4 regions of the Kineococcus sp. NBC_00420 genome follow, and region 1 is predicted to be linked to each of the others. Evidence: riboswitches for the same ligand, from Rfam matches in the RefSeq annotation. Region 1 holds a riboswitch; each other region holds the start of a gene.

What was found. Region 1 has a riboswitch for S-adenosylmethionine ahead of OG218_RS18030 (MFS transporter). Riboswitches for the same ligand answer to the same signal wherever they lie in the genome.
Region 2: it holds a riboswitch for S-adenosylmethionine, as region 1 does, so the genes downstream of both, OG218_RS22235 (ABC transporter substrate-binding protein) here and OG218_RS18030 (MFS transporter) in region 1, are expected to answer to the same signal.
Region 3: it holds a riboswitch for S-adenosylmethionine, as region 1 does, so the genes downstream of both, OG218_RS06615 (acyl-CoA dehydrogenase family protein) here and OG218_RS18030 (MFS transporter) in region 1, are expected to answer to the same signal.
Region 4: it holds a riboswitch for S-adenosylmethionine, as region 1 does, so the genes downstream of both, OG218_RS05210 (O-acetylhomoserine aminocarboxypropyltransferase/cysteine synthase family protein) here and OG218_RS18030 (MFS transporter) in region 1, are expected to answer to the same signal.

What each region holds. Positions count from the first base shown of each region.
Region 1 is NZ_CP107930.1:3,655,764-3,663,321, reverse strand. Features, by position in the region: gene OG218_RS18035 (LLM class flavin-dependent oxidoreductase) at 1-1,297, opposite strand, end outside; gene OG218_RS18030 (MFS transporter) at 1,294-2,622, opposite strand; SAM riboswitch class I at 2,632-2,720, opposite strand; gene OG218_RS18025 (SGNH/GDSL hydrolase family protein) at 2,806-3,597, shown strand; gene OG218_RS18020 (alpha/beta hydrolase) at 3,677-4,783, shown strand; gene OG218_RS18015 (electron transfer flavoprotein subunit alpha/FixB family protein) at 4,797-5,768, opposite strand; gene OG218_RS18010 (electron transfer flavoprotein subunit beta/FixA family protein) at 5,765-6,568, opposite strand; gene OG218_RS18005 (FAD-dependent oxidoreductase) at 6,570-7,558, opposite strand, start outside.
Region 2 is NZ_CP107930.1:4,530,698-4,538,255, forward strand. Features, by position in the region: gene OG218_RS22230 (carbohydrate ABC transporter permease) at 1-825, opposite strand, end outside; gene OG218_RS22235 (ABC transporter substrate-binding protein) at 822-2,198, opposite strand; SAM riboswitch class I at 2,429-2,517, opposite strand; partial or broken gene OG218_RS22240 (Rne/Rng family ribonuclease) at 2,855-5,533, shown strand; gene rplU (50S ribosomal protein L21) at 6,087-6,398, shown strand; gene rpmA (50S ribosomal protein L27) at 6,407-6,664, shown strand; gene obgE (GTPase ObgE) at 6,824-7,558, shown strand, end outside.
Region 3 is NZ_CP107930.1:1,355,688-1,363,245, forward strand. Features, by position in the region: gene dapC (succinyldiaminopimelate transaminase) at 1-328, opposite strand, end outside; gene fdxA (ferredoxin) at 330-656, opposite strand; gene OG218_RS06600 (GNAT family N-acetyltransferase) at 760-1,758, shown strand; gene OG218_RS06605 (helix-turn-helix domain-containing protein) at 1,734-2,558, opposite strand; gene OG218_RS06610 (NAD-dependent epimerase/dehydratase family protein) at 2,687-3,706, shown strand; gene OG218_RS06615 (acyl-CoA dehydrogenase family protein) at 3,708-4,952, opposite strand; SAM riboswitch class IV at 4,999-5,109, opposite strand; gene OG218_RS06620 (AAA family ATPase) at 5,341-7,314, opposite strand; gene mshB (N-acetyl-1-D-myo-inositol-2-amino-2-deoxy-alpha-D-glucopyranoside deacetylase) at 7,534-7,558, opposite strand, start outside.
Region 4 is NZ_CP107930.1:1,054,490-1,062,047, reverse strand. Features, by position in the region: gene OG218_RS05230 (LLM class F420-dependent oxidoreductase) at 1-441, shown strand, start outside; gene OG218_RS05225 (phosphotransferase enzyme family protein) at 484-1,311, shown strand; gene OG218_RS05220 (class I SAM-dependent methyltransferase) at 1,301-2,179, opposite strand; gene OG218_RS05215 (NtaA/DmoA family FMN-dependent monooxygenase) at 2,190-3,509, opposite strand; SAM riboswitch class I at 3,583-3,669, shown strand; gene OG218_RS05210 (O-acetylhomoserine aminocarboxypropyltransferase/cysteine synthase family protein) at 3,797-5,110, shown strand; gene OG218_RS05205 (LLM class flavin-dependent oxidoreductase) at 5,112-6,422, shown strand; gene OG218_RS05200 (hypothetical protein) at 6,436-6,963, opposite strand; gene OG218_RS05195 (antibiotic biosynthesis monooxygenase family protein) at 6,974-7,279, opposite strand; gene OG218_RS05190 (ABC transporter permease) at 7,298-7,558, opposite strand, start outside.

The sequences.
Region 1 (7,558 bases):
GCAGGGTCGTCCCGGGGGCCGGTTTCGGGGCGGTGCGACCGCGCCGGTCGAGTTCGGGGACGAGGTGGTCGACGACGTCGACGAAGGTCCCGGGCATCGTGGCGTACATCAGGTTGAACCCGTCGACGTCGGCCTCCGCCGCGAACTCCTCGAGGTGGTCGGCGACCGTCTGCGGGGAACCCGCGAGGACCGGACCCCGACCCCCCACGGAGACGAACTGCGCGAGGTCGTCGATCGTCCACTCCCGGTCGGGGTCGTTCGTGAAGCTCGCCAGGGCGGACCGGTTCGCGTCGGTGGTCACGTGCTGCAGGGTCTCGTCGGCGGCGCGACCGGCGAGGTCGACGCCCGTCCACCCCCCGAACAACGCGAGGGCGGCCTCGCGGCTGGCGTGTTCGCGGTAGTCGGCGAGCAGCGCGTGCGCCTCCTCGTCGCTGCTGCGGACGACCGTGGTGAGGCCGGCGAGGACCTGCACCGACCGCGGGTCGCGACCGGCGCGTTCGACCTGCTCGCGCAGGGAGTCGACGGACCTGCGGGCGATCTTCGCGGTCGGCGCGATGATGAACACGCACTCCGCGTGCCTGGCCGCGAACTCCTGCCCGCGGGGCGAAGAACCCGCCTGGAAGATCACCGGTGTCCGTTGCGGTGAGGGTTCGCAGAGGAACGCCCCGGGGACGTCGAAGTACTTCCCGTGGTGGTCGATGTCGTGGACCTTGGCCGGGTCGGCGTAGATCCCGCGCCCGGCGTCGCGGACGACGGCGTCGTCCTCCCAGGAACCCTCCCAGAGCTTGTAGCAGACCTCCAGGTACTCCTCGGCGACCTCGTAGCGCTCGTCGTGGGCGACCTGGGCGGTGAGACCGAGGTTCTTCGCGGCCGAGTCGAGGTAGCCCGTCACGACGTTCCACGCGACGCGGCCGCCGGTGAGGTGGTCCAGCGTCGTGAGCCGGCGGGCCAGGGAGTACGGCTGCTCGTACGTCGTCGTCACCGTGAGACCGAAACCCAGGTTCTCCGTGACCGCGGCCATCGCCGACACCGCGGCGAGCGGGTCGTTGACGGGGACCTGCACGGCGGCGCGGACCGCCGCGTCGCGCGATCCCCCGTGGACGTCGTAGGTGCCGAGGACGTCGGCGAGGAACAGCGCGTCGAAACCCCCGCGCTCGAGGAGTCGGGCGAGGTTCGTCCAGTGCGCGAGGGTCCGGTAGTCCGCGCTGCGGTCCTCCGGTCGCGACCACAGCCCCGCGGCCTGGTGGCCGACGCAGGCCATGGCGAAGGCGTTGAGGCGCAACGGTTCAGAACTCAACGGGACAGTCCCTCCAGAGGTCGGTGCGCGGTCTCGCGGGTGAGCGCCGCCGAGATGGTGGTGAGGACGGCGAGGAAGCTCAGGTACCCCGCGACGATCCAGGGCGAACCGTTCCCCGCGGCCAGCAGCGACGCGGCGATGAGCGGGGTCAGACCGCCGCCGAGGACCGCGCCGATGGAGTACCCGAGGGACGCACCGCTGTAGCGGGTGCGGCTGTCGAACTGCTCGGCGAAGAACGCGCCCTGCGCGCCGTACTGGCTGTCGTGACCGAGGTTGATCGCGATGACCATCGCGCCCACGATCAGGACGGTGGAGCCGGTGTCGAGCAGCAGGAACGCGGGCACCGTGAACACCGCGGTGAGGACCGACCCGAACAGGTAGACGGGTTTGCGACCCACCCGGTCCGAGAGCAGACCCCACAACGGGGTGGCGGCGAGGCTCACGACGGAGGCGACGAGGACGGCGAGCAGCCCGACGTCGGCCCCGTCCTCGCGGACGTGGTTGGTCAGGTAGTTCAGCGCGAACACCGTGTAGAGGACGTAGGCGCCGTTCTGGCCCAACCGCATGCCGGTCGTCAGGAGCACCCCGCGCTTGTTCGTCGCCAGCACCTCGGCGACCGGTCGGCGCGACGTCGCGTCGGCCTCGCGCAGCGCGGTGAACGCCGGGGAGTCGGTGACCTTGAGCCGGATGACCAACCCGATGACGACGAGCACGGCGCTGGCCAGGAACGGGATCCGCCACCCCCAGGCGAGGAAGTTCTCGCTCGAGGTCAGGGTGCGGGTGAGCCAGAAACCCCCGCTGGCCAGGACCATGCCGGCCGCGGAACCCATCTGCGGGATCGCGCCGAACAGACCGCGCCGGCCGGTGGGGGCGTGCTCGACGGCGAGCAGGACGGCCCCGCCCCACTCACCCCCGGCCGAGAAACCCTGCAGCAGTCGCGCCGCGACCAGCAGGACCGGGGCCCACACCCCGATCCGGTCGTGGGTGGGGAGCAGACCGATGGCCGCCGTGGAGATCCCCATGACCAGCAACGAGGCCACGAGGACCGCCTTGCGGCCCACCCGGTCGCCGATGTGACCGGCCACCGCACCGCCGAGGGGGCGGGCGGCGAAACCCACGGCGTAGGTGGCGAACGCGGCGATCACGCCGACCGCGCCACCGACGTTCGGGAAGAACAGCGGGCCGAGGACGATCGCCGCGGCCGTGCCGTAGAGGTAGTAGTCGTACCACTCGATGGTGGTGCCGACGAAGCTCCCCAGCGCCGCCCGGCGGCGGACGAGGGGTTCGCTGGGCGTCGCGAGGACGGTGTCGTGCAGGGTGCTCACAGAACGGTTCTCCCATCGGTCCTGGCGGTAGCACCTTCCCCGCGGGGTGGTTGCTGCGACGTCGACGAGCCAGGTCTCTCGGTCGCTCTGGATGGCTGGGGCGAACCTACGACGGGGGCGCGCACCAGGCAAACCGGGACCCGGTCCCGAGCGCGGGGCGCGAGCCGGTGCCACAGTGGGCGGGTGAGCTTCCCGCGGGCCCGCTCCCCGCGCACCTCCCGGACCGTCGCCCTCCTGCTGGCCGTCTGCGCGGCCGCCTGCGCCGGTCCCGACGACGCCGCCTCGTCCTCCGCCCCCCTGCGCCTGCTGTCCCTGGGCGACTCCGTGCCGGCGGGGGACGTCTGCGGCTGCACCGCGTTCCCGGACCTGGTCGCCGACGGCCTCGCGCCCGAGGGCGAGGCCGACGTGGTGCAGCGGGCCAGCGGCGGCGCGACCTCGACCGACGTCGACTCCGTCCTGCAGCAGCTCTCGGCGGACGAGGGACCCCGGCTCGGTGCGCCGGACGTCGTGCTCCTGCAGGCCGGGGCCAACGACCTCGTGCAACAGGTCGACCTCGCGACCTCCACCGCGGGAGCCGTCGACACCGACGCGACGATCGAGCGGGTGGTGGCGACGCTGGCGGGAACCGTCGACGAGCTCAGGGCCACCGGGGCCCGGGTCGTGGTCCTCGACTACTGGGCCGTCGGCCTGGACGGCGAGGTCGCCGAGCAGGAGTACACCCCGGCCGAGCTGCACGACCAGGTCGCCCTGACCGACGCCTTCGACGACCGCCTCGCTGCCGCGGTGGGGAGCAAGGCGCTCTTCGTGGACCTGCGTCCGGTGTTCCACGGCGTCGACGGGACCGGCGACCCCACGACGCTGCTCGCCGCGGACGGCGACCACCCCGACGCCGCCGGGCACCGGGCCATCGCGGACGCCGTGCTGGACGTGCTCGCCGGCTCGGAGGGTGCTGCCGGTTCGCCGGGAGATCGCTGAGAAAGGGCACTCCTCCGCCTGTGGTGACCGATGGTGGTCCCGGCGCACCACGCGCCGGTTCTGGCACGGGGGGTGTGGGGTGGGTCTCGACGATCCGCTGACGAGGTGGATCGCCATCGGCGTCGCAGTGGTGGCCACGGTGGCGCTGGTCGTCTGCTGGCGGGGGCTGGCCCGGCGGGGGTTCCTCGCCGTCCTGGGACGCTCGGTGGCCCTGCTCGGGGTCAACGTGAGCGTCCTCATGGCCGTCTTCCTCGTCGTCAACGCCCAGTTCGGCCTGTTCTCGGACTGGGCGGACCTCCTCGGGACCCAGCAGGTCGTCACGACCACGCAGGCCAGCGGGTCGGCCAGCGGGTCGGCCACCGCCCAGGCGTCCGAGGCCGCCCCCGTCCGTCTCGACGGCTACGACGGGAGGGTCTGGCGGGCCCAGGTCCCCGGTCCCCGCTCCGGCACCACGGCCGAAGCCCTGGTGGTCCTGCCCACCGGGTACGGCACCACCCCCGCCCCGGCCGGGGGGTACCCCGTCATCGAGGCCTTCCACGGCTACCCGGGGACCCCGGAGCAGTGGCTCGACGCGATGCACCTGCTGCCCTCGCTGGACGCCGCGGTCACCGCGCACCAGCTGGCCGCGTCCGTGGTGGTCATCCCGACGCTGGAGGTGCCCGCCGGGCGCGACACGGAGTGCGTCGACGGTGGGGACGGGCAGCCGAAGCTGGAGACCTGGCTGTCGCAGGACGTCCCGGACTACGTCGAACAGCACTACACGGTGAGCAGGCAGGCGAGGTCGTGGGCCACCATCGGACTGTCCATGGGTGGGTGGTGCGCCAACGAGATGGCCATGCTGCACCCCGACCGCTTCAGCGCAGCGATCGCCTTCGGCGGCTACTCACGCCTCGACCTGGGGTCCTGGAAGCCGTTCTCCGCGGACAGCCCCCCGGCGAAGCGCTACGACCTCGTCGCCCTCGCGAAGCAGAACCCGCCGGCCGTGCGGTTGTGGGCGCTGGCGTCGAAGGAGGACGGGCTGTCCTGGCCGAGCACCCAGGCGCTCGCGAGCGCGGTGCACGGGCCCACCACGATGACCCTCGTCACCCAGCAGCAGGGCGGTCACCGGACCAGCATCTGGGCGGGCATCGTCCCGCAGGCGCTGACCTGGCTGGGGTCGGCGCCGGGGTTCGCGCCGGCGACCTGACGCCGCCCCGCGGTCAGGGGCGGCGGGCCCGCAGCTCCGCCACGAGCGCGGGGACGACCTCGCCGAGGTCGCCGACGATCCCGTAGTCGGCGAACTCGAAGATCGGGGCGTCGGGGTCGTTGTTGACGGCGACGACCGTGCCGGCCGCGTCCATCCCCCCGCGGTGGTGGACGGCGCCGGAGACGCCGAGGCCGATGTAGAGGCGGGGCGAGATGGTCACGCCGGTCTGCCCGACCTGGGCCTCGTGCCCGATCCAGCCCTCGTCGGTGGCGACGCGGGTCGCGCCGACGGCCGCGCCGAGGACGTCGGCGAGCTCCTCGACCCCGGAGAAGTCCCCGTCGACACCGCGGCCGCCGACCACGACGACCTCGGCCTCGGCCAGCGCCGGCCGGTCGCCGGTGGGCCGCTTCGTGCGGGAGACGACGGTGACCGCCCGGGCCGCCGGGGAGGCCGCGACGGTGTGCTCGACGAGAGTCGTGTCGGCGGGGACGGCGAGCGGCGCGGCCGGCACGACGTTCGGGGCCAGCGCGACGACGGCGAGCCGGCCCGTCGCGGCGCAGGCGGTGTCCCAGGACCCGGCGAGGACGCTCTTGCGGGCGACCCACCGCCCGTCCTCGACGGCGACCGAGGCGGCCCCGGTGACGACCCCGGCGCCGGCGCGGACGGCGAGCCGGGCCGCGACCTCCTTGCCCTCGAACGTCGAGGCGACGAGCAGCAGCGACGGTTCGACGGCGGTGATCACCGTCTGCAGGGCGTCGACGACGGAGGCCGTCAGCTGGGCGTCGGCGCCGTCGACGTGGACCTGGTGGAGCGTCGCGGCGCCGTGCGCGGCGAGGAGCTCCGTCTGCGGCGACTCCCCCACCCAGACCGCGTGCACGACGACACCACCGGAAGCGCTCGTGAGGTCGCGCGCGAGCGTCAGCAGTTCCAGCGCGGTGGGGCGGACGGCGCCGTCGGCGTGGTCCACGAGAACCAGGACGTTCACTGGAAACCCTTCTGCGACAGGTAGTCCACCAGGGCGGGAACGGTCTCCGCGTCCCCGGTCACGACGATCCGGTCGGGTCGTTCGGGGCGCGGCTGCGCGTGCACGAGCGTCGTGGCGGAGCCGGCGGACCCGACCGTGGCCGGGTCGAGAGCGAGGTCGGCGAGCGTCCACGACGTCACCGGTGCCTTGCGGGCGGCCATGATCCCCTTGAAGTTCGGGAAGCGGGCGCGGAAGGCCTGGTCGGTGACCGAGAGCACCGCGGGCGCCGCGGCGGTGAGGACCTCGACGTCGGTGGACGTCTCGCGCTGCACCCGCACCACACCCTCGCTGAGGGTGATCTCGTCGGCCAGGGTCAGCTGCGGCCACCCGAGCAGTTCCGCGAGCGCCGCGGGGACCAGGGACGTGAGCCCGTCGAGCGCGGCCATCCCGGCGACCACCAGGTCGACGGGGTCCTCGGCGTGCAGCTTGGCGATCGCCGCGGCGAGGACCCGGGCGGTGGCGATGGCGTCGGAGCCGGCGACGGCCTCGTCGCTGACGTGCACGGCGGTGGACGCGCCCATCGCGAGCCCGCGGCGCAGCGCCTCGACCGCGGGCGCCGGGCCGAGAGTCAGGACGGTGACGTCGTGGCCCTCACCGGGGAAGCCGGCGGCCTCGGCCGTGCGCAGCCCGGCCTCGAGGGCGTCCTCGTCGAGCTCGTTGAGGGTGTCGTCGTCCCCGCCGCGGACGAGGCGCCCGTCGTCGCCGAGGGAGCGGGGCGACTGGATGTCGGGGACGTGCTTGACGCAGACGACGACGCGCACGTCAGACCGTCCCGCGGGAGTGCTTGATCATGTCCTCGCGGGACACGACCTTGACACGTTGGCGGCCGTGGGGTTCGCCGAGCGAGCGTTCGTGGGCGTCGAGGACCTCCCAGTCCGACCAGGTCAGGACGTCGACGCCCTTGCCCCGCAGGAAGTCCAGGATCGCCTGCGGGTCGGGCTCCTCGGCGCGCTGGAGCGCGGCCGCGTCGGCCAGGAGGTGCTTGACCGTCTCGGAGGCGTCGGACTTGGTGTGCCCGATGAGCCCGACGGGGCCGCGCTTGATCCAGCCGGTGCAGTAGACGCCCTCGACGGTCTCACCCCCGGGGGCCAGGACGCGGCCCTCGTGGTTGGAGATGACGCCCTTCAGCTCGTCGAAGGGGACGCCCTCCAGCGGGGAGCCGAAGTAGCCGACGGCGCGGTAGACGGCCTGGACGTCCCACTCGTGGAAGTCGCCGGTCCCCTCGACGGAGGTGTCGCCGGTGAGGCGGGTCCGTTCGGTCCGCAGCCCCCGGACGTGCCCGTCCTCGGTGGTGAGGACCTCGACCGGGGCGTGCAGGAAGTGCAGGTGCAGCCGGCGCGAGGCGCTCGACTCCCCCTCCTTCAGCGTCCAGTCGGTGAGCGTCTTCACGACCTGCTTGGTCTGGTTGGACTTCGCGATCGCCTCCATCGAGCCCTCGTCGAACTCGAAGTCCTCGGGGTCGACGATGACGTCGACGTCGGGCACGTGCCCGAGTTCGCGCAGCTCCAGCGGCGAGAACTTCGCCTGCGCGGGACCGCGGCGGGCGAAGACGTGCACGTCCTTGACCTTGGAGGACTTCAGCCCCTCGTAGACGTTGGCCGGGATCTCCGTCGGCAGCAGGTCGTCGGCGTGCTTGGCCAGCACGCGGGCCACGTCGAGGGCGACGTTGCCGGCGCCGAGGACGGCGACGGTCTCGGCCTCCAGCGGCCACTCGCGCGGGTAGTCGGGGTGCCCGTCGTACCAGGAGACGA
Region 2 (7,558 bases), 870 kb from region 1:
CTCGAAGCTGCTGACGATGGTGGAGACCCCCGGCCCGCCCTGGGTCACCACGGTCACCAGGTCGAAGACCTTCAACCCGATGACGAGTTCCAGCAGCAGGACCGAGAGGACGTTGGGGGCGACGACCGGCCAGACCACCGAGGTGAACGTGCGGAACGCACCGGCGCCGTCGAGGGAGGCCGCCTCGCGGAGTTCCTCGGGGACCCCCAGCAGGGCCGCGAAGACCAGCAGGGTCACCAGGGGCGTCCACTGCCAGACGTGCATGACGATCAACGCGGCGAAGGCTCCCACGCTGTCGCCCAACGGGTTCGCGCCGGGGAAGCCGATCGCCGAGAACAACCCGCCGAACGCGCCCCCGACCGGGGCGAGCATGAGCTTCCAGGCCACCCCGACCATGACGGGCGGCGTGACCAGGGGCAGCAGGAGGATCGTTCCCACCGCGCCGAACCGGGTCCCCCGCGCGTGCAGCAACAGGGCGAGGGCGATGCCGAGTCCCGTCGCGACCAGGGCGGCCACGACGGCGAAGACCACGGAACGGACCAGCGAACCCGCGAAGGCCAGCGACTCCCAGGCGTCGACGAAGTTGTCGACCCCCGTGAAGTGCTGGAGGGGTTTGCCCAGCGACGACTTCGTGAAGGCCAGGGCCACGACGAACACCGTCGGGTAGACCAGCATGAGCGCCAGCCCCGCGAGGCTGGGCGCGGCCAGCCACGTCGAGACGTGCCCCGGCCGGTGGCGGCCGGGGACCGCGCGCCGGGCCGCAGGATCGCGGCGACCCCGCCGCGGCCCGGGCACGGTGCGCTGCCCGTCCAGGAGCTGGCTCATCCGAGTTCCTTCTCCCAGCTCTCAGCGGCCTTGTCGAGCGCGGCCTGCGGTTCCGTGGACCCCTGGATGGCGAGCGCCAGCTGGTCGACGAGGTCCTGCAGCGCCTTCGGCGCACCGGCCCGGCTCGGCCAGGCCAGCGGGTCACCGTCGAGACCCTCGCGGATGACGTCGGTCGCGATGCCCGCGGCCGTGGCGTAGTCGGTGGAGTCCAGGACGGTCTTGCGCGCCGGGTCGATCCCAGAACCCGCGGTGGAGGCGAGCAGCAGGTTGTTCTCCTGGTTCGTCGCCCACTTCACGAAGGCGGCGGACTTGTCGATCTGCTGGGAGGCGCTCGAGACGCCCAGGCCGAACCCGGCGTCCAGCGCGGTGCGCGCGGTCGTGTTCTTCCCGCCCACGGGGAGCGTGACCACGCCCCACTTGTCGACGATCTTCGAGCCGGCCGGGTCCTGCGCCTTCAGCCCGAGGTCGGTCCAGGTGTCGAGCATCGCGCCCTGACCGGAGAGGAAGGCGGAGTTGGCCTGGTCGAAGCCGGTCTGCAGCGGTGTCGGCAGGGCCGCGGGGGAGACGTCGATGAGGTGCTGCAGCGCGGCCAGCCCCTCCGCCCCGTGGAACGCGGCCTTGCCGTCGGAGCCGACGAGCGTGCCGCCGTAGCCGGCGAGGCGGTTGATGAAGGAGCAGCCCAGGATCATCGGGACCTGCTGACCCTCGACGATCGCGCCGTAGACGCTGCCGCCGGAGTCCTGGGTGATCTTCGCGGCGACCGCGTCGTAGTCGTCCCAGGTGTTGGGCGGTTCGACGCCGTACTTCTCGAAGACCTCGGTGTTGTAGTAGAGGACGTGGGTGTCGCCGTCGAAGGGCAGGCCGTAGCGCTTGCCGTCGATCAGGGTGTACGGGTCGTAGATCGAGGGCAGGAAGTCGTCGGTCGCGATGTCGGTGTTCGCGCCGATCCAGTCCGTGAGGTCGACCAGGGCGCCGGCGTCGACGAGCTGGCCGAGGCCGAAGTAGAAGTAGTCGAAGACGTCGAACTCCCCGTCGCCGCCCTGCACGTCCAGGATCTGCTTGCTCGTGAGCTGGTCGTAGGGGATCGCCGTGACCTCGAGCTTCCCGCCGAACTCCGCCGCGAACTTCTTGCCGAGCAGGTCCGTGAAGGCCAGCACGTGCGGCTGGTTCACCATCAGCTTGATCGTCGCCCCCTTGAGGTCGACGGCCTTCCCGGCGCTCAGGCCCGAGGAGGTGCTCTCGTCACCGCAGGCGGCCAGCGTGCCGGTGCCGGCGAGCGCGCCGAGGCCGAGAGCCCCGGAGAGGACCCGCCGACGGGACGCGAGGAGTCGGGAGGTGCTGGCGGGCAGGAGGGTGCGACGGGGCGCGGACATGGGTGTGCTCCGGGGGGTAGGCGGACGGTGACCGTCCGTCGGGGTGCGCGAGGGCGCGGGGGAGGAGGTCGAGCGAGGTGCTGCGGGGATGCGGCGGCGGTGCTCAGACCGCGCGCGGCGTCCCCCGGCGCATCGGAGCGCCCTGGCGACACGCCGTGGAGGCGGCGCGCGAGAAGTCGACGTGGAAGCGCCGGGTCAGGGTCGAGCGGGTACGGCTGATCACGCTGTTTCCTCCATCGCCCTGGCGGGAGCACCTGCCGCTGCGCGGTGGTTGCTGTGGCGTCGTCGAGCCAGGTCTCTCGGCCACTCTGGATGGTGTTGATCGGAGAGTAGCGGACCGCCGGCCCCCTTGGCGACGGTTGCCGCGGACGGCCCGGACCCGTCCTGGCGAGCTGTGCGACACTGACAGTGGTCGAGCGTTCCCTACACCGGGCGCCCGGCCCGCTGTCGAGACCGTCGCCCTGCGCGCGGGCTCCGGGGAGCGCCGCGGTCCAGTGGAAGGACCTCGCAGGCGCCCCGGGCCACACGCCGGACGTCGACCGCCGGCGGCACGGACGGAGCACGCGAAGAGCGCGAACCCGTCGGTGCACACAGAGGACTTCCGTCGGGTGCGGGACGACCCACCCGGCGATTCCGACCAGGACGCTCGCGCGGCCGTGGGTTCACCGGTGGAGCGGGCGCCGCGGGCGAGCGGAGCACCCGTGAGCACCACACCCGAAGAGAACGACGCAGCAGCAGCCGAGGGCGCGGCGACGACGCGGCCCCGCCGGCGCCGTGCGGCGAGTCGACCCGCCGGTCCGCCGGCCCACGTCGACGTGTCAGGCGAGACCAGCGCCGCGGCCGAGCCCGCCACCCCCGCCACCCCCGCTGTGGCGGAACCGACGCCCGATCCCGTCGTGGCGGCGGAGCCGGAGCCCGTCGTGGCCCCGGCACCCGAGCCTGTCGTGGAGACCGAGGCGCCGCCGCGTCGTCGTGCGCGTCGGGCGACCCGCAAGGTCGCGACCCCGGCCGAGGTGGCCGCCGAACCCGTTGTCGCCGAACCCGTCGTGGAACCCGTGGCGGAGGTGACCCCCCAGGTCGAGGTCACCCCGGAACCCACCCCCGAGCCCGCCGTCGAACCGGCCGCCGTGGAGACCACTGCGGAGGCCCCCGCCGAGGCCCCGGCCGCGGCCCCCGCCCGTCGTCGTCGCAGCCGCAAGACGGCCGTCGCGCCCGTGGTGCCGGCCGTCCCCGTCGAGGAGGAGCCCGTCGAGGCCGCTGCGCTCGCGCAGGACGTCCCGGTGGAGGAAGCCCCCGTCGAGACCCCCGTCACCCCGGTGGCGGAGGACCCCGACCTCATGGACGACCCGGTCCTGCTGCGAGCCGCCGGGTTCGCCCAGGGACGACGGGCCCCCAGCGAGGGTGAGCGTGCCGCCGACGCGGCCGCCCGCGCCACCGCCCTCTTCTTCCAGGCCCCCGTCGACGAGGAGCCCGTGCGTCGCAGCCGTCGCGCCTCCGCACCCGCCGGCCCGCCCCCCGTCAGCGACCAGGACACCTTCGCCTTCGACGGCGAGGAGGACGGCGAGTCCGACGTCGAGGTGGACGACGCCCTCGACCGGACCGGTGACGAGGACGACCAGATCGATGACCAGGGTGACGCGGGCGACGACGACCACGACGACGACGACGACGGTGGTGCGCCGCGTCGGCGTCGCCGCCGCGGTGGCCGCGGTCGCCGCAGCCGCACCCCCGTCGACGGTGACGTCGAGGACGAGTCGGGCGAGACCGGCGCGGACGACGAGGACGTCGCCGAGACCGACTCCGGGGACCAGACCGAGGACCCCGAGGACGAGACCGAGCAGGACGACGACGGCGAGGAGTCGAACGGGTCCTCCCGCCGCCGTCGTCGCCGTCGCCGTCGCAGCGGTTCCGCGGAGTCCGAGGACGTCTCGCCCGACGACCCGCCGAACACCGTCACCCGGGTCCGGGAACCGCGTCGTCCCCGTGCCGCGGTCACGATCGGTGGCACCGGCGAGGACGAGATCACCGCGCTCAAGGGCTCGACGCGTCTCGAGGCGAAGAAGGTGCGCCGCCGCGAGGGCCGCGAGCAGGGCCGCAAGCGCACGATCCTCACCGAGGCCGAGTTCCTGGCCCGCCGCGAGTCCGTCGAACGCGTGATGGTCGTGCGTCAGCAGGACGACAAGACCCAGATCGGCGTCCTCGAGGACGGGATCCTCGTCGAGCACTACGGCGCGAAGTCCGCGCAGACCACGATGGTCGGCAACGTGTACCTGGGCCGCGTGCAGAACGTGCTGCCCAGCATGGAGGCCGCGTTCATCGACGTCGGCAAGGGCCGCAACGCCGTGCTGTACGCCGGTGAGGTCAACTGGGACGCCGCCGGGCTCGAGGGGCAGCCGCGCCGGATCGAGGCGGCGCTGAAGTCCGGCGACTCCGTCCTGGTCCAGGTCACCAAGGACCCGGTCGGGCACAAGGGTGCGCGACTCACCAGCCAGGTCTCGCTGCCCGGTCGCTACCTCGTCTACGTCCCCCGCGGGTCGATGACGGGCATCTCCCGCAAGCTGCCCGACACCGAGCGCGCGCGGTTGAAGAAGGTCCTCAAGCAGGTCGTCCCGGAGGGGGCCGGCGTCATCGTGCGCACGGCCGCCGAGGGTGTGGCCGAGGAGGAGCTGGCCGCGGACGTGCAGCGGTTGCAGGCCACCTGGGAGGCCATCGAGGCCAAGGCGTCCAGCAAGAACTCGCCGATCCTGCTGCACGGCGAGCCGGACCTCACCGTCCGTGTCGTGCGCGACGTCTTCAACGAGGACTTCACCCAGCTCGTCGTGTCCGGGGACGAGGCGTGGGAAACGGTGCGCGACTACGTCGACGACGTGGCCCCCGACCTCGCTGACCGGCTCGTGCGCTGGGAGGGGAGCGAGGACGTCTTCGCCCACCACCGCATCGACGAGCAGCTGCAGAAGGCGCTGGGCCGCAAGGTCTGGCTGCCCTCGGGCGGTTCCCTGGTCATCGACCCGACGGAGGCCATGCACGTGGTCGACGTCAACACCGGGAAGTTCACCGGTGTCGGCGGGACCCTCGAGGAGACCGTCACCCGCAACAACCTCGAGGCCGCGGAGGAGATCGTCCGTCAGCTCCGGCTGCGCGACATCGGCGGGATCATCGTCATCGACTTCATCGACATGGTCCTCGAGTCCAACCGCGACCTCGTGCTGCGCCGCCTCATCGAGTGCCTGGGCCGGGACCGGACCAAGCACCAGGTGGCCGAGGTGACCTCGCTCGGGCTGGTCCAGATGACGCGCAAGCGGACCGGACAGGGCCTCGCGGCGGTCCTCGAGGAGCTCGACGCCGCCGCCGACGCGAACCCCGCCCCGCAGCCGACGCCCACGGGTTCCTCGAGCTCCTCCAGCGGTTCCTCCGGCCCCTCCTCGAACGGTGGGGGCAACGGCGGTTCCGGTGGCAACGGGGGCAGCACGAAGTCCCGCTCGCGCCGTGGTCGGGGCCGGGACAAGGGGGCCGAGGGGGAGACGGAGAACGGCCGTCCCGCCGGCGACGCCCCCTCGGTCGAGGGATCCTCCTCGAACGGCTCCGCCCCGCGCGGGGAGTCCGAGCAGGACGCCCCCCGGGAGCCCGCCAAGGACTCCGCGGTCCTCGCCGCGATCGCGGCCGTGGCCGCGGCCGCCCGCCACAAGGAGCGCGAGGAGCGCGAGGGGTCCGCCCCGGGCGCCTCGTCCGCGGGCGACTGAACGACTCGGCCGGCCGTTCGCGGCCAGCCGTTTTGACCCATGGGACGGCGTTCCGTACGCTTGACCCTTGGTGCGCCATCGTGCGCGAGCCACAGACCGTCCATCGGTCTGCTGGCCTTCCAGTTGTGACGAGAGAAACGGGTTCGTTGTGGTGTACGCCATCGTCCGCGCCGGCGGCCGGCAGGAGAAGGTCTCGGTCGGCGACGTGCTGACCATCGACCGTGTCCCCGTGGCCAACGGGGAGACGCTGCAACTGCAGCCCCTTCTCCTCGTCGACGGTGAGACCGTGACTCACGAGGCTTCGGCTCTCGCGGGTGTCAAGGTCGTCGCCGAGGTGGTCGAGGAGGCCAAGGGCCCCAAGATCACCATCCTGAAGTACAAGAACAAGACCGGGTACCGCAAGCGTCAGGGCCACCGCCAGCCGCTGACCCGCGTCAAGATCACCAGCATCGGGGAGTGAGCTGACTCATGGCACACAAGAAGGGCGCGAGCTCCTCGCGCAACGGTCGTGACTCCAACGCCCAGCGCCTCGGCGTCAAGCGCTTCGGCGGTCAGGTCGTCCTCGCGGGCGAGATCATCGTCCGCCAGCGCGGCACCCACTTCCACCCCGGTGCGGGTGTGGGCCGTGGCGGCGACGACACGCTGTTCGCTCTGATCCCCGGCGCCGTCGAGTTCGGCACGCGTCGTGGCCGCAAGGTCATCAACATCGTCGCAGCCGGCGTGTGACGTACCACCAGTCGTGAACGCGGAGGGGCGGACCGGAGCGATCCGGTCCGCCCCTCCGTGCGTCAGCCCCCGCAATCGTGGAGCCGGCGCCCAGCGCCGGAGATCGAGCTGGGACTACCTGCAAGATCACCATCGCTGGGCTACGAGAGGCTTTCAACCATGTCCACCCACTTCGTCGACCGCGTCGTCGTCCACGCGTCCGGCGGTGACGGCGGCAACGGGTGCGCCTCGGTCCACCGCGAGAAGTTCAAGCCGCTCGGCGGCCCCGACGGCGGCAACGGCGGCAAGGGCGGGGACGTGATCCTCGAGGTCGACCCGCAGGTGACGACCCTCCTCGAGCTCCAGCGCCGGCCGCACCGCAGCGCGCCCGACGGCCGCTTCGGGATGGGCAGCCACCGCAACGGCGCCGAGGGCGACGACCTCGTCATCGGCGTCCCCGAGGGCACCATCGTGCGTTCGGCCAAGGGCGAGATCCTCGCCGACATGGTCGGCTACGGGACCCGTTTCGTGGCCGCTCCCGGTGGACGCGGTGGTCTGGGCAACGCGGCGCTGGCCTCCGCCAAGCGCAAGGCGCCCGGTTTCGCCCTCCTCGGTGAGCCCGGTGAGGTCCTCGACCTGCACCTGGAGGTCAAGACCCTCGCCGACGTCGCGCTCGTCGGGTTCCCCAGCGCCGGCAAGTCCAGCCTGGTGGCGGCGTTGTCCGCGGCCCGGCCCAAGATCGCCGACTACCCCTTCACCACGCTCGTCCCCAACCTCGGTGTCGTCGAGGCCGGTTCCACCCGCTACACCATCGCCGACGTCCCCGGGTTGATCCCCGGCGCCAGCGAGGGCCGCGGGCTGGGCCTGGACTTCCTGCGCCACGTCGAGCGTTGCGTCGCCCTGGTCCACGTCCTC
Region 3 (7,558 bases), 2.3 Mb from region 1:
CCAGTTCCTTGGAACCGACCGTGGGCAGGACCCCGTCGGGATCGAGGGTCGCGACACCCCGGCGTCGGGCGAACCAGGCCGCGACGGCCTCGCGCAGCGGGGCGGTGCCGTAGGTCTGGGGGTACCCGGGGGCGTTCGCGGCCGAGCGCAACGCCTCGGCCACGACCTCGGGGGTCGCGTCGACGGGGGTGCCGACCGAGAGGTCGACGATCCCCCCGGGATGGGCCGCCGCGAGGGCCTTGGCCCCCGCGAGGGAGTCCCAGGGGAAGTCGGGCAGGGACGCGCCGACCCGGCGGCGCGGCGGGTGCTGCTGGGTCGGCGCGCTCACCTCAGTGGCCTTCGCCCTGCGGCGGGACCGCGGCGACCACCGGGTGGTCGGAGTCGATGACGCCCATCTTGGCGGCGCCACCGGGCGAGCCGACGACGTCGAAGAACTCGACGTTGGCGGCCGTGAAGGCGGACCACTGGTCGGGGACGTCGTCCTCGTAGTAGATCGCCTCGACGGGGCAGACGGGCTCGCACGCTCCACAGTCCACGCACTCGTCGGGCTGGATGTAGAGCGATCGCTTGCCTTCGTAGATGCAGTCGACCGGGCACTCTTCGATGCAGGCCTTGTCCTTGACGTCGACGCAGGGCTGCGCGATGACGTAGGTCACGGGTTGTCCTCCTCCTCCGGCGGACGGGCGGCCGGACGCGCTGCCTAGTATCGCCGACGCACGCCGACCGTCGTGCACGAGGACCGCCAGCTGGAGGAAGCACGTGGCCGAGGTCACCCGCACGCACGTGATCGAGGACCTGCAGGTGGGGTCCCGGGTGGTCGTGCGACACCGTCTCCCCGACGGTGCGGCCTCCGACGCGCTGGGCGACCTGGTGGCCGCGGACGACACCACGCTGCGGGTCGCGACCCGGCGCGGCGAGGTCACGCTCGCCCGCGCCGACGTCCTCGCGGCCAAGGCCGTCCCGCCACCGCCGGCCCGCAAGGGACCCCCGCACACCGCGATCGGCACCGAGGACCTCGAGCGGGCGATGGCCGAGCACTGGCGTCCGCTGGAGCGCCTCGACCTCGGCGGCTGGCGGTTGCGCGCGAGCGAGGGGTTCACCGGGCGCGCCAACTCCGCCCTCGCCGTCGGCGACCCCGGGGTACCGGACGCCGTCGAGCGGGTCGAACGGTTCTACGTCGAGCGCGGCCTGCCGGCGGTGGTCGCGGTCGCACACCCCGCCGACGGTCTCGGTGAGGGCGACCCGCTGGTCGACGACCTCACCGCCCGCGGGTGGACCGTCCGCACCCCCACGGTGGTCATGACGGCCGCCACGGACGACCTGCCCGCCGCGCGCGAGGTCGCGCTCCCGGACGGCCTGCACGTCGAGACCCGTCCGGAACCCGACGACGCGTGGCTGGCGCAGTACCACTACCAGGGAGCGCCGACGGTTCCCGCGGCCGGCCGTCGCATCCTCGTCTCCGCCGACGAGCAGGTGTTCCTGCGCATCCTCGACGGGACCGAGACCGTCGCCATCGCCCGCGGTTCCCTCTCCCCCGGCTGGGCCGGGGTGACGGCCGTCGAGACCGCCCCCTCGCACCGGCGGCGGGGCCTCGGACGGCGACTGCTGGCCGAGATCGCCGACTGGGCCCGCGACCGCGGGGCGGCCTCGACCTACCTGCAGGTGCAGGCCGACAACTCCGGCGCCCGTGCGCTGTACGGGGGGACGGGTTTCACCGTCCACCACGCCTACCACTACCGGGTGGCGCCCTCCGCCTGAAGCGCGAGGAGGGCGAGCTTGTCGGCGTCCGCACTGCCGCGGTCGGCGTGGTAGACGGCGACGGTGAGGTGCGGGGCCTCCCCCACGAGGAGTTTCTCCCGGTTGAGGGTGAGTTCCCCGACGACGGGGTGGTTCAGCACCGTCCGGGCGCCGCCCTTGCCGCGGACCTCGTGCCGGGCCCACAACCGGCGGAACCTGGGACTCGCCAACGACAACTGCCCCACGAGTTCCACGCTGCGCGGGTCCTCCTCGGTCCCCACGGACCGCCGGAACACCGCGACGAGGAACTCGGTGACCAGCTCCCACTGCGGGAACATCTCCCGTTCGTCGGGGTCGAGGAACACGTCGAGCAACCGGTTGCGACCCGCCACCAACCGCGGGGAGACGGCCGCCGCCAACGGGTTCGCCGCCAGCACGTCCAGGTGTCGTCCTTCGACGAAGGCCGGCATCCCCAGCCCGTCGAGGAACTTCAGGATCCCGGGCGGGACGGTCTCGCGCTGCCCGCGCCGCACCGGCCGGCGGCGCGGTTGCTCCGTGCCCAGGCCGAGCAGGTGCTCGAGGCTCTCGTCGTCCAGCCGCAGCACCCGGGCCAGCGCTTCGAGGATCTGCACCGACGGGTTGCGGTACTTCCCCTGCTCCAGCCGCAGGTAGTACTCGCCACTGATCCCGGCCAGCATCGCGACCTCCTCGCGGCGCAGACCGGGCACGCGCCGCCGTCCGAGCACCGGGATGCCGGCCTGCTCGGGGGTGACGAGTTCGCGGCGGGCCCGCAGGAAGTCGCCCAGCAGGTTGTCGGCCACACCCCAGGGTAGGCAGCCGGTCGACGGTCCTGCCTGGTCGTGCCACTACCAGGAGCGAGCCGGTACTGGCCCGAGACGCCGCTCGGACGGACGGTGGTGGCCGTCAGTCACCCGATCTGGAGGTCCCCGTGCCCACCCGCGTTCTCGTCACCGGCGGTTCCGGCTTCATCGCCGGCCACTGCATCCTGCAGCTCCTGGCCGAGGGCCACGAGGTCCGCACCACGATTCGCTCCCCCGGTCGGGAGGCGGCCGTGCGCGCCGTGCTCCAGGGCGCCGGGACGGCGCACGGGGAGGACCTGACCTTCGTCGCGGCGGACCTGCTGGAGGACGCGGGCTGGGCCGACGCGACGGCGGGCATCGACACCGTCGTGCACGTCGCCTCCCCCGTCCGGCCCGGCCACGTCGAGGACGAGGACGACCTGATCGCCCCCGCCCGGGAGGGCACGCTGCGGGTGCTCGCCGCCGCCCGCGACGCCGGGGTTCGTCGGATCGTCCTGACGTCGGCCTTCCACGCGGTCAGCTGGGGCCACCCGCACGACGACCACGTCTTCACCGAGGAGGACTGGACGGTCATCGACGGCCCGGGCGTCGACGCCTACGGCAGGAGCAAGACCCTCGCCGAACGCGCCGCCTGGGAGTTCGCCGCCGCGAACGGCCTGGACCTCGTCACCCTGCTGCCGGTGGCGGTGATGGGACCGGTCATGGGGCAGGACGTCTCCGGCGCGAACCAGATCGTGCAGCGTCTGCTGACGGGCGCGGTGCCGGCGCTGCCGCACCTGTTCTTCCCGATCGTCGACGTGCGCGACGTCGCCGCCGCGCACGTCCTCGCCGTCGGCAGCGCGGAGGCCGCCGGACAGCGGTTCCTGCTCTCCGACGGCCCGACCCTGGAGTTCCCGGAGATCGCCGCGATCCTGCGCTCGGCCCTCGGGGCGGACGCCGACCGGGTCCCCACCCAGGTCCTGCCGAACGATGTCGTCCGGGCCGGCGCCGACGCCGACCCGGCGTTGCGGGCCATGGTGCCCGACCTCGGCTACGCGAAGCGGACCTCGAACGAGAAGGCCCGCCGAGTGCTCGGGTGGGCACCCCGACCCGCCTCCGAGGCCGTCGAGGCGGCGGGTCGGAGCATGGTCGAGCGCGGACTCGTGTGACCTAGCGCCCGGCCGCGGGATCCACCGAGGCGTGGGTGCCGACGTCCCACACGAACGGCGGTTCGGTGCCGTTGACCGACCAGTCGCCGACGATCCGCTGCTTGTAGATCACCGGGTTGTGCGAGGCGACCGTGCGGGCGTTGCGCCAGTGCCGGTCGAGGTCGCGGGCCCGCGAGGTGCCCGACGCGCCGAGGGTGTTGAAGAGCAGCGTCGCGGCGCGCGGGACGGACTCCGAGAGCACGACCTGGGCCTGGGCGGTCCGGATCTCGGCCTCGACGTTCGCCGCCCGGTCCGCCGCCGTCCCCGGCAGGTGTGCCGTGTCGGCGGCGGACTGGACCGCCTGCGCCGCAGCGCGGGTCACCGAGCGGGCGGTGAACGCGATCGAGGAGATCTCACCCACCACCGACAGCACCTGGGCGTCGTTCCTGACGAGAGGGGCCAACCCGTGGGTGTAGCTGCGGGTCCGGGTGCGGACCTCGTGCCCGGTGTCGCGTTCGACCGCCGCGGCGATCCCGGCGTGCACGGCCAGCAGGACGAGTTGGTACAGCGCGGTCTGGTAGCGGAACCGGGTGGTGAACGGGGAGACGTCGTCGGCGGCGATCTCGACGTCGTCGAGCTCGAGGGTCCCGGTCCCGGTGAGCTGCTGCCCGAAACCGTCCCAGTCGTCGGAGACGCGAACCCCCCGGCCCCGGACGGGGACCAGCGCGGTCACGACCTCGTGGGTCCCGTCCGGCAGCCGCCGGCGGGCGGTCGCGTCGGTCCAGTCGGCGTAGATCGTGCCGGTCGTGTAGTACTTCCGGCCCGAGATCGCGGTGCGCCCGTCCCGGGTGGTGACGATCGTCTGCTGCTCGCCGGTGACCCCGTCACCGACCTCGCTCCAGGAGTTCCCGACCATCTCCCCCGCGACCAGCCGCGCGATCCAGCGCGAGCGGTACTCCCCCACCGGCAGGCTCAGGACCTGCTCCACCCAGGCGATGTGGCCGCGGAAGATCTGCGGCAGGTTCGAGTCGGCGGCCGCGAGGTCGACCAGCAGGTCGGTGAACTCGACGAGGTCGAGACCGCCACCACCCTCCTCGACGGGGATGCGCAACCGGCCGAACCCGGCGTCGAGGAGTTCCCGGACCTGGTCCCGTGGCAGTTCGTGGTCCTGCTCGCGCGTCACGGTGCCGGCCGCGATCCGTTGCAGCAGCGGCGAGAAACGTTCCCGCACATCGGGTTCGACAGTGGGTTCCAGGGTGGTGCTCACGGAGCTCTCCTCGATCGTGGACGCGTCGGCGTCCGGAACGGGAGGGACAGCGTCCTTACCCGTGCCGGAGCACCAGGTCAGGTCGTCACCCGGGGCACCCCACGACGAGGAGGGTTGCCGGCCAGCGAGCCGGGGCTTGTCGCTGGCGCTCATGACCTGGGACCAGGGAACCACAGGTGGGGAGGGAGGGTCCAGCCCGCTCCGCGGGTGGCCGATCGGGCCGCGGCGGACAGCAGAACGGGAACGCCTGCTCCAGCCCCCCGGAGCAACCGTTCCCGTTCCTGTGTTCCCGCGCCACCGCCCCCGGAGGCCCCCCGGCCTCCCACGGTGCGCGAGTTCCTGCGTCGCGGTCGTCGCTCCCCTCCTGAGGCGACGACCCCGACGGGTCCTAGATCCCCCGGACGACGCCGGAGGTGGTGTCGCGCAGGTCGATGACCCGCGGCGGTGCGGACTGCGCCTCGTGGGCGGCCTGCGCCGCCTCGAGCACGTCGGTGATCTCGTGACCGATGAGTTCGTGCCGTTCCAGCAGCGCGTCGCGCAGCGCCGCCACCAGGTGGCGGTTGCGGTCCATGAGTTCGCGGACGAACTCCTTCTGCTCGGTCAGCAGGTTCTCCACCAGTCGCCGCCCCTCGGAGTCGCCGAGGACGCGGGAGACGAGGTTCCCGTCGGCGAACGCGCCCTGCTGGACGGCGGCGAACGAGACCAGGGTCCCGGCCATTCCCGCCGAACCGACCATCTGCGCCGCGACCTGCGTCGCGGACTGCAGGTCGCCGGCCGGGCCGGTCGAGACGTCGCCGAAGAAGAACTCCTCGGCGACCTGACCGCCGAACGCGATCTTGATCAGCCCGGCGAGTTCGCTGCGGGAACGGGTGTAGACGTCCTCGGCGTCACCGTGGGCGAGCAGCCCCAACGCGTTGGCGCGCTTGATGATCGTGAGGACCTCGAGGCGGCGCTGCGGGGCGACGAGCCAGGCGATCGTGGCGTGTCCGGCTTCGTGGGTCGCGATGAGCCGCGCCTCGTGGTCGGTGTAGCCGACGGGCTGGCCGAGGCCGACCTCGGTCACCAGGCGGGCCTGCTCGACGTCGCTCCAGTTCATCCCGTCGGCACCGCGACGGACGGCGTTGACGAGGGCCTCGTCGAGCAGGCTCTCGATCATCACCGGCGAGTACCCGTTGGTGATCCCGGCGAGCGCGTCACGACGTTCGTCCTCGTCGAGCGGGGCCTCGTGGGCCTTGCGGGACAGGAAGTGGTCGACGAGCTCCCGGCGGCCGACCTTGTCCGGCAGGCCGAAGCTGAGCCGACGGTCGAAACGGCCGGGACGCAGCAGGGCCGGGTCGAGGGAGTCGGCGCGGTTGGTCGCGGCGATGAGCAGGATCTCGACGGGTTCGCTCTTCGGCCGCTGCAGCCAGCGGTGCTGGGGCAGGAACCGGTTGGCGGTGTCGACGAACCAGCCCTGCAGCCGCTCGGACGTGGTGGGTTCGTCGAAGGACTGCATCTGCACGAGCAGTTCGTTGACGACGCCGCTGGCGCCTTCGCTGCTGGCCAGGCGTTCCGTCCGCAGCGCCGTCCGGCCCGTGGCGGGGAAGGACATCGCGAGGTTGGTGAGCCCCCCGCAGCCGACGATCCCGGTGGCGACGTCGGCGTCCACGGGCGTCATGGCGCTCATGCCGCCGCGGGCGCCGGCGATGGCGTCGATCTCCTCGATGAACCCGATGGCGCCGCCCTCACGACGGGCCGCCTTGCGCAGGGCCTTGAAGTAGGAGCGGAGCTTGCGGGCCGTCGCGCCGTACCACATCGACTGGAAGCTGGTCGCGGAGACGAAGAGGAAGGGGACGCCCGCCTCGCGGGCCATCGCCTTGGCCATGTGCGTCTTGCCGGTGCCGGGCGAGCCCTCGAACAGGAGTCCGCGCCGGGGCCGTCCGCCCATCTGCGTCCGGAAGGTGCGGGCCGCGAGGAACAGGTCGAGGCTGCGCTCGACGTCCTCCTTGACCGCGGCCAGACCCTTGACGTCGTCGAGGCCGATGTCGATCTGCTCGGGGCGGTAGACGACGTGCGGCGAGCGGCCGGAGACCAGCGTCTGCCCGAGGAGCAGGCCGATCATGGCGAGGAAGAAGACGAAGACCATGACGTAGATCGGGTCGACGCTCGGCAGCGGCGGCAGGACCGAGCCGGTGAAGGCCAGGCGCAGGTCGACGACGAGCAGCAGCAGGGCCACGACCATGAGCAGCGACCGGGTGCGGCGGCGGCGGTTGCGCTCGCGCTGGCGACCGACGTCCGCGCTGTCCCGTCCGGTGCGGGGCTGCGGACGCGCGCCGCGTTCGGGGTCCTTCTCGGTCCGCGGGGCGTGCTTCACGTGAGCCACGGCCGCTCCTCTCGGTCACGTCCGGGCCGGTGCGCCAGGACGTGGTCCCAGCCAACCCCGTCGTCCGGGCGATGGCTACCGGCGACCACCCTCGGTGACGCGTTCGGACGATCGCGTTCACCCGCCTGGAGCAACGGAGCGTGATCCCCCGAACACACACCACTCCCCCGATTCGGGATCCTGCTGGGATTCCCAGCGGGATCACGGATCGGAGGGGGGTCAGGAGGAGGGGGCGACGCCGGCG
Region 4 (7,558 bases), 2.6 Mb from region 1:
CGGATCTGCCTGCAGGTGTGGTCGGACTCCGAGGAACCGTTCGAGGGGAAGCACTACACGCTGGGTCGCACGCTCGGCAACCCCCGGCCGGTGAAGCGTCCGCACCCGCCGATCCTCATCGGCGGCGGTGGGGAGAAGAAGACGTTGCGCCTCGTGGCGCAGTACGGGGACGCGTGCAACCTCTTCGGCGGCGACGACGTGGCGCACAAGCTGGACGTCCTGAAACGGCACTGCGACGACCTCGGCCGCGACTACGACACGATCGAGAAGACCGTCATGGCCCCGTTCACCCCGAACGACCTGGACGGGTTCTTCGAGAGCGCACAGAGGTACGCCGCGCTGGGCGTGACCCACCTGCACGGTGGGATGTACGGAACCTACGAACCGGGCATCGTGAAGTCGTTCGGCGACGCCGTCGTCCCGCGTCTCGCGGAACTCTGAGCACGGAGACCGGTTGCTCCCCAACGGGTCCGAGGTGACGTGATGCAGCCGGCGGAGACGGCCGACGCCGTGCGTGCGGCGTCGGCGGTCGCCGGGTCCGAGGGCCTGGAGGTCGGCGACGTCGTCGTCCTCCAGAACTCGAACAAGCTCACGCTGCGGTTGCTGCCCGCCGACGTCCTGGCCCGGGTCGCCCCGGAGTCCGACGGGATCCTGGCCTTCGAGGTCGACCTCGCCCGGCGACTGGCGGCCGTCGGGAGCCCCGCGGTGGCGCTCGACCCCCGGGTGCGACCGCGCGTCCACGCCCGGAACGGGTTCGGCGTCACCCTCTGGGAGTTCCACCCCGTCCGGGAACACCCTCTCTCGGCCGGGGAGTACGCCCGGGCGCTGCGGCGACTGCACGAGGACCTGCGAGGGCTCGCCCTGCCGTACACCGCCGTGCCGCACGTCACCGAACGGGTCGACCGGGCGTCTCGACTGCTCGCCGACCGGGACCGCACACCGGAGGTCCCCGAGGTCGACCGCACGTTCCTGGCGGCCATCCTCACCCGGTTGCGCGACGTCGCCGGCCGCGGCCCCGAGCAGGTGATCCACGGGGAGCCGCACGAGGGGAACGTGCTGGCCACGGAGTCGGGACCACGGTTCGTCGACCTGGAGACGTGCTGTCGCGGACCGGTCGAGTTCGACCTCGCCCACGCGCCCGACGACGTCGCCGACCACTACCCGGGCCTCGACCCCGAGCTGCTCCGGGACTGCCGGGCGCTGGTGCTCGCCATCGTCACGACGTGGCGCTGGGACCGCGACGACGAGCTGCCGAACGGGCGGGAACTCGGCCGGGAGTGGATCGCGCAGCTGCGGGCGCTCACCGGGTGAACCGCCACACCACCAGCGCGGGCTGCCCGAGGTAGGCGGCGTCGCTCGCCTCGGGGACGAGCGCCTCCAGCGACCACGGCCACTCGTTCCAGGTCCCCGGACCGTCCTGGCCGGGTCGACCGGCCGTGGACCCGGACGGTACGGGTTCGACGCAGTCGAGCACCCGCAACCCGGCGGAGAGCGCGGCGCGCAGCTGGGTGCCGACGGGGTGCACGAAACCCTCGATGCGCCGCGCCTCCCCCCGGGGGCCGGGGGAGGACGGGATCGAGCCCCGGCGGATCCGGTCGGGGTGGACGTCGGAGACGACGAGGGTCCCCCCGGGGCGCAGGACGCGGGCGAACTCCGCGAAGACCGGGGAGAGGTCGGGGACGTGGGAGAGGGCCAGGGCGCAGACCACCACGTCGGACGAGGCGTCGCCCACCGGGACCGCATGCAGGTCGCCCGGGAGGAACTCGACTCCTGCGACCCCGGCCAGCGCCAGCATCTCCGGGGAACCGTCCACGCCGGTGACCCGGTGTCCGCGGGTCGCCAGCTCGGCGCACCAGCGGCCCGTCCCGCAGGCCAGGTCGAGGGCGTCTCCCGGAGCGAGGTCGTCGAGCCAGGGTAGGATCACATCGGCGTCGCCGAAGGCGGTGTTGGGGACGTCGTAGCGCCGCGACCACTCGGCGTACCCCTCACCCGGGGGGACCCGGGCCACGTCGAGACCGTCGCGCAACCGGGGGTCGTCGAGCAGCCGGCGCACCTCGGCGAGGCGGCGTTCGACGAACTCCCGGCCGTGCCGGCCGTGGCCCGTGGTGGCCCGCTGCAGGGCGAGCCCCTCGATCCCGAGCAGGACGGCGAGCGGGTGTTCGTGGACGGCGTCGGCCATGGCGGGCCTCTCAGGCGTAGCGACTCGGCGGGACGGGCAGCCCCATGTTCTCGCGCAGGGTCGCCGCGGGCAGTTCCGGCGGCAGCGCACCACGTCGCACGAGCAGCGGCACCACCTGCTCGACGAACTCCTCGAGCCCCGCGGGGACGGAGGAGAACGCGAGGGTGAAACCGTCGGCGGCCCCGTTCTCGAAGCGTTCCACCATCCAGTCCGCGACCTGCTCGGGCGTCCCGGGCAGGAACCGGCGGCGCAGCATCGTCCGGTACAGGTCGCGCACCGTGAACCGCTCCGGGTCCGACTGCCGCTCCATGAGCTTGCGAATCCCCTCGAACACCGTCTGCACCTGGTTCGACCCGCCGCTGAAGTCGAACTCGAACCGATCGTCGAGGGGGTGGCCCGACAGGTCGACCCCGAGGTGGTGGGAGAGCCAGTCGAGGCTGAGGCGGTCCGGGGTCAGCGCCTCGATCTCGTCCACCCGTTCGAGGGCGCGTTCCGGCGTCTCGCCGAGGACGGGGGAGAGGGCGGGGAGGACCTTGAGGTGGGCGGGGTCGCGGCCGTTGTCCGCGGCGCGGCGCTTGTAGTCGTCGGCGAGCTTCCGAGCGCCCTCCAGCGGGGCGCTGCCGGGGACGAAGACGGCCTCGGCGTGCTTCCCGGCCAACCGGCGGCCGTCCTCGGAAGAACCGGCCTGGAACAGCACCGGGTGGCCCTGCGGCGGGCGGGGCAGGTTCAGCGGACCGCGGACGCGGAAGAACTCACCCTCGTGGTCGAGGACGTGCATCCCCGCCGGGTCGGCGTAGCGGCCCGAGGTGACGTCGGGCCGGATCGCGTCGTCGTCCCAGCTGTCCCACAGGCCCTGCACGACCTCGACGTACTCGCCCGCCCGGCGGTAGCGCGCGGCGTGGTCCAGGTTCACGTCGAGACCGAAGTTGCGCGCCTCCTCGTCGCTGGCCGAGGTCACCAGGTTCCACCCGGCCCGCCCCGAGCTCAGGAAGTCCAGCGAACCGACCTGACGGGCGGTGTGGAAGGGCTGGTTCCACGTCGTGGAGACGGTGGCGACCAGCCCGATGCGTTCCGTGCTGCGGGTGAGCGCGCCCAGGAGCCCGAAGGGTTCCGGGCGGACGTTGGCGACGTGCTCGACCCCGGAGGGGAAGCGGTCCCACACGTAGAGCTCGTCGGCGTAGAACAACGCCGTGAACCCGCCGCGCTCCGCGGTGCGGGCGAAGTCCTCGTAGTAGCCGTGGGTGAGGTAGTCGTCCGGGCGCCCGCCCGGGAGCCGCCAGCTCGTGAGGTGCTCGCCCCCGGGGTAGAAGAGCATCGCGGTGAGGATCACGAGCGGGCACGCTACCTGCGCCCCGACCGGGTGAAGCGCTTGACACGGGACCCGCGGTCACCGTTCACTGGAAGAGCCATCCAGAGCGGCCGAGAGACCTGGCTCGTCGACGCCGCAGCAACCGCCTTCGGGTTGGTGCTTCCGCCAGGACCGATGGGAGAAGCTCCGTGCCTGAACACCGCCTGACGCGCCGTCTCGTGATCGACCTCCTGCGCAGCGCCGGGATGACCTGTCGGGCCTGAACGCCCGCCAGGTCCCCCGTTCACGCTCCCCGGAAGGTTCCGTCGATGCCGCACGTCCCGTCCCAGCACGGTTTCGCCACCCAGCAGGTCCACGCCGGTTCCTCACCCGACCCCGCGACCGGTTCCCGCGTCACCCCCGTCCACCTGACCGCCGGTTTCGTCTTCGACGACTTCGAGCAAGCGCGTGCCCGCTTCGCCGGTGAGGACGACGGCTACGTCTACACCCGGATGGCCAACCCCACGACGACGGCGCTGGAGCAGCGCCTCGCCGTCCTCGAGCACGGCAGCGACGCGATCGTCGTCGGCACCGGCCAGGCCGCGATCACGGTGGCCCTGCTCGGCGTCCTCGGCGCCGGCGACCACGTCGTCGCCGCGGGGGACCTCTACGAGGGGTCTCGCGGCCTGCTCGTGGACAACTTCGGCCGGCTCGGGATCACCGTCGACTTCGTCGCCGACAGCACCGACCCCGCGGCGTGGGAGGCGGCGGTGCGCCCCGAGACCCGGGTGTTCTTCGCCGAGTCGATCGCGAACCCGAAGAACGTCGTCCTCGACGTGCCCGCCGTCGCCGCCGTGGCCCACCGGCACGGCATCCCGCTCGTCGTCGACAACACCTTCGCCACGCCCTACCTGCTGCACCCCCTCGACCACGGCGCCGACGTCGTCGTGCACTCCGCGAGCAAGTTCCTCGCCGGGCACGGGGCGGCCCTGGGTGGCGCGATCGTCACGGGCGGTTCGTTCGACTGGAGCGGGTTCGACCACCTGACCGCTCCGGCGAACGTCCTCGCCGGGGTCAGCTGGGTCGAGGCGCACGGGCCGCGACGGGCCTACGTCGAGCACACCCGGGCCGTCGTCGCCTCGCGGTTCGGGCCGACGATCTCCCCGTTCAACGCCTTCCTGGTCCAGCAGGGCCTGGAGACCCTGTCGTTGCGGGTGGCGCGCCAGACGTCGACGGCCCTGGAACTCGCCCGCTGGTTGGCGGCGCGTCCGGAGGTCGTGAGCGTCGACCACGCAGGACTCCCCGGCCACGGGACCTCCGCGGTCGCGCAGCGGTTGCTGCCGCGGGGCAGCGGCGCGGTGTTCTCCTTCACCCTCGAGGGTGGACGGGCTGCGGCGCAACGCTTCGTCGACGCCGTCGAGCTGTTCACCCGGATGACCCACGTCGGCGACGTCCGCTCGCTGGTCATCCACCCGGGGAGCACGACGCACGCCCACCGCACCGAGGCCGAACGCCTCGCCGCCGGGATCTGGCCGGGACTGGTGCGGCTCTCGATCGGGCTGGAGGAACCCGAGGACCTGCTCGCCGACCTGGAGCTCGCCCTCGCCGCCACGGTTCCCGCCGAGCTCCCGGTGGCGGTCTGAGGTGACGCGCCTGCAGCACTTCGGGTACTTCTTCTCCCGGGGTTTCGGCCCGCAGGGCTGGGGCCGGGACTACCAGGCGTGGAACGACGACTGGACGCGTCCCGACCTCTACGCCCACGCGGTCCGCGACCTCGAACGCGCGGGTTTCGACCTCGTGGTCATCGAGGACGCCATCTCGCTCGGCAACCCCGACACCCTCGACCTGCGGGTCCGCGCCGCCTACGGCGGGCCCAAGCACGACCCGCTGCTGCTCGCCCCGTACCTGTTCGCGGCGACCCGGCACCTCGGCGTCGTCCCCACGATCAACGCGGGGATCACCCCGCCCTACCTCGCCGCCCGGCAGGCCGCGACCCTGCAGCACCTGTCCGGCGACCGGTTCGGGATCAACCTGGTGACCGACGTCGGCAGCGCCCGCCACGTCGGGCTCGAACCCGTCGCGCACGACGTCGCCTACGACCGCGCCGAGGAGTGGATCGACGTCGTCCGCCGGTTGTGGCACAGCTGGGACGCGGACGCCCTCGTCGCGGACGCCGAGACCGGGCACTTCGCCGACGGGTCGAAGATCGACGCGTTCCAGCACCGGGGGGAGCACTTCCGCCTCGACGGACCGCTGAACGCGCTGCCCTTCGACGGCGGGGACCCGGTGGTCGTCTCGCCCGGGGGTTCCGCGCGCGGCCTGGGTTTCGCCGGGTCGCGTTCCGACGTGCAGCTGGCGCTGGCGCCGCTGCAGGTCGAGGAGGTGCGGGCCTACCGGGCGAAGGTGCTGGCGGCCGCCGCGCTCGCCGGTCGCAAACCCGCGGACGTCCGCGTGCTGTTCGTCGTCAAACCGGAACTGCTCGCCAGTCGGGAGGAGGCCGACCGGGTCGTCGCCGCCTCCCGCCACGCCTCCGACGCCGTCCTGCACGAGGTGGCGCTCGCCTGGTCCAGCGACCTCGAGACCGACCTCACGGCCCTCCCGCTGGACGCGCCCATCGATCCCGCGGTGTTCGGTGACCACGTCTCGCTCGGCACCCTCACCGCGTTGCGCGGGGACACCCCGGACGCCCCGCTGCGGGAACTGCTGGCCCGCAAGGCCCGCAAGGGGCGTCTCGGTGACCGCAGCGGGTTGGTCGGGACGGCGGAGGAGTTCGCCGACCTCGTGGAGGAGTTCGGTGCGGACGCCGACAACGACGGGTTCCTGCTCTCCGGAGACCTGCACCCGGTGACGTTGCACCGGTTCCTGGACGACCTCGTCCCGGTGCTGCGCCGGCGGGGGATCCTGCGCAGCGGGTACGGTGGCGGCGGGTTGCGGGGCAACCTCTTCGAGTTCTAGCCCCGTTCGAGTTCTAGCCCAGGAATTCGCGCACCCCGGCGCGCAACCGGTCCAGGGCGTCGGCGGTCGCCGCGGGGTCCCCGGGGAACTCCAGGACGTGGTCGGCGCCGACGAACTCGAGGACCTCGCGGTCGCTCTCGTGGGCCAGGGTCCGGTTCCACGACGGGTCGGCCGTCCCGCCGACGAGCAGGGTGTGCGCGTGCGAGCGGGCGGCGGCGAGCCCGACGGCCGGTTCGTCGAGCAACGGCGTCAGCCAGATGCCCGCGAGCGCGAGGTCCGCGGCCACGGGCAGGGCCAGCGTGGTCAGCGACTTCGCGACGACGAAGTTCGGGCGGAGGTCGTGCAGCAGGGCCCGCACCAGGTCGGGGGTGTCAGCCGCGGTGGGGGCGGGGCCGTCCCAGGAGAGGGTCAGCACCCGGTGCCCGGCGGCGAGCAGTTCGTCGCGGACCACCCGCAGGACGGGCCGGTCGGCGTCGTAGCCGCGCCCCGGGAGCACCAGCGTGGGTGCCCCCGGGGCGTGGCCCGCGGAGTCGATCCTCATCGGTGCGGGATCAGCTCGGGTCGGCGCCGAGGACGACCTCGAACTCCAGCAGCGAGGCGCCGGTGGCGACCGGCTTGGCCCGCTCGCCCGCGTGGGCGGCCTGCGCGCCCCCGCCGGCCCAGGCCTGGAACGCCTCCTCGCTCTCCCACTTCGTGTAGACGAAGTAGCGGGTCTCCCCCGAGACGGGGCGCAGGAGTTCGAAACCGAGGAACCCGGGAGTTCCCTCGACCGCACCCATGCGGGCGCCGAACCGGCGCTCCAGCTCGGGCCCGCCACCCTCGGGGACCTCGATCGCGTTGATCTTCACGACAGCCATGCCGACAGCGTCTCAGGGTCAGTCGGCGATGGCGGCGACCGGGGGTGTCCTCGCTGCACGTCGTGCCGGCAGCACCGAGGCGAGCACCCCGGCGAGCGCGGCGACGACGACGATCCCCCCGACCTGACCCCACGGCACGGCGAGCACGACCGGCATCTCGGCGCTGAGCACCGAGGCCGTCCCGGCCAGGCCGTACCCGGTGCCGAGGACCACCCCCAGCACCGCGGCGACGCCGGCCACGAGCAGCGCCTCCCAGGCCAGCACGGCGCGCAGCTGGCC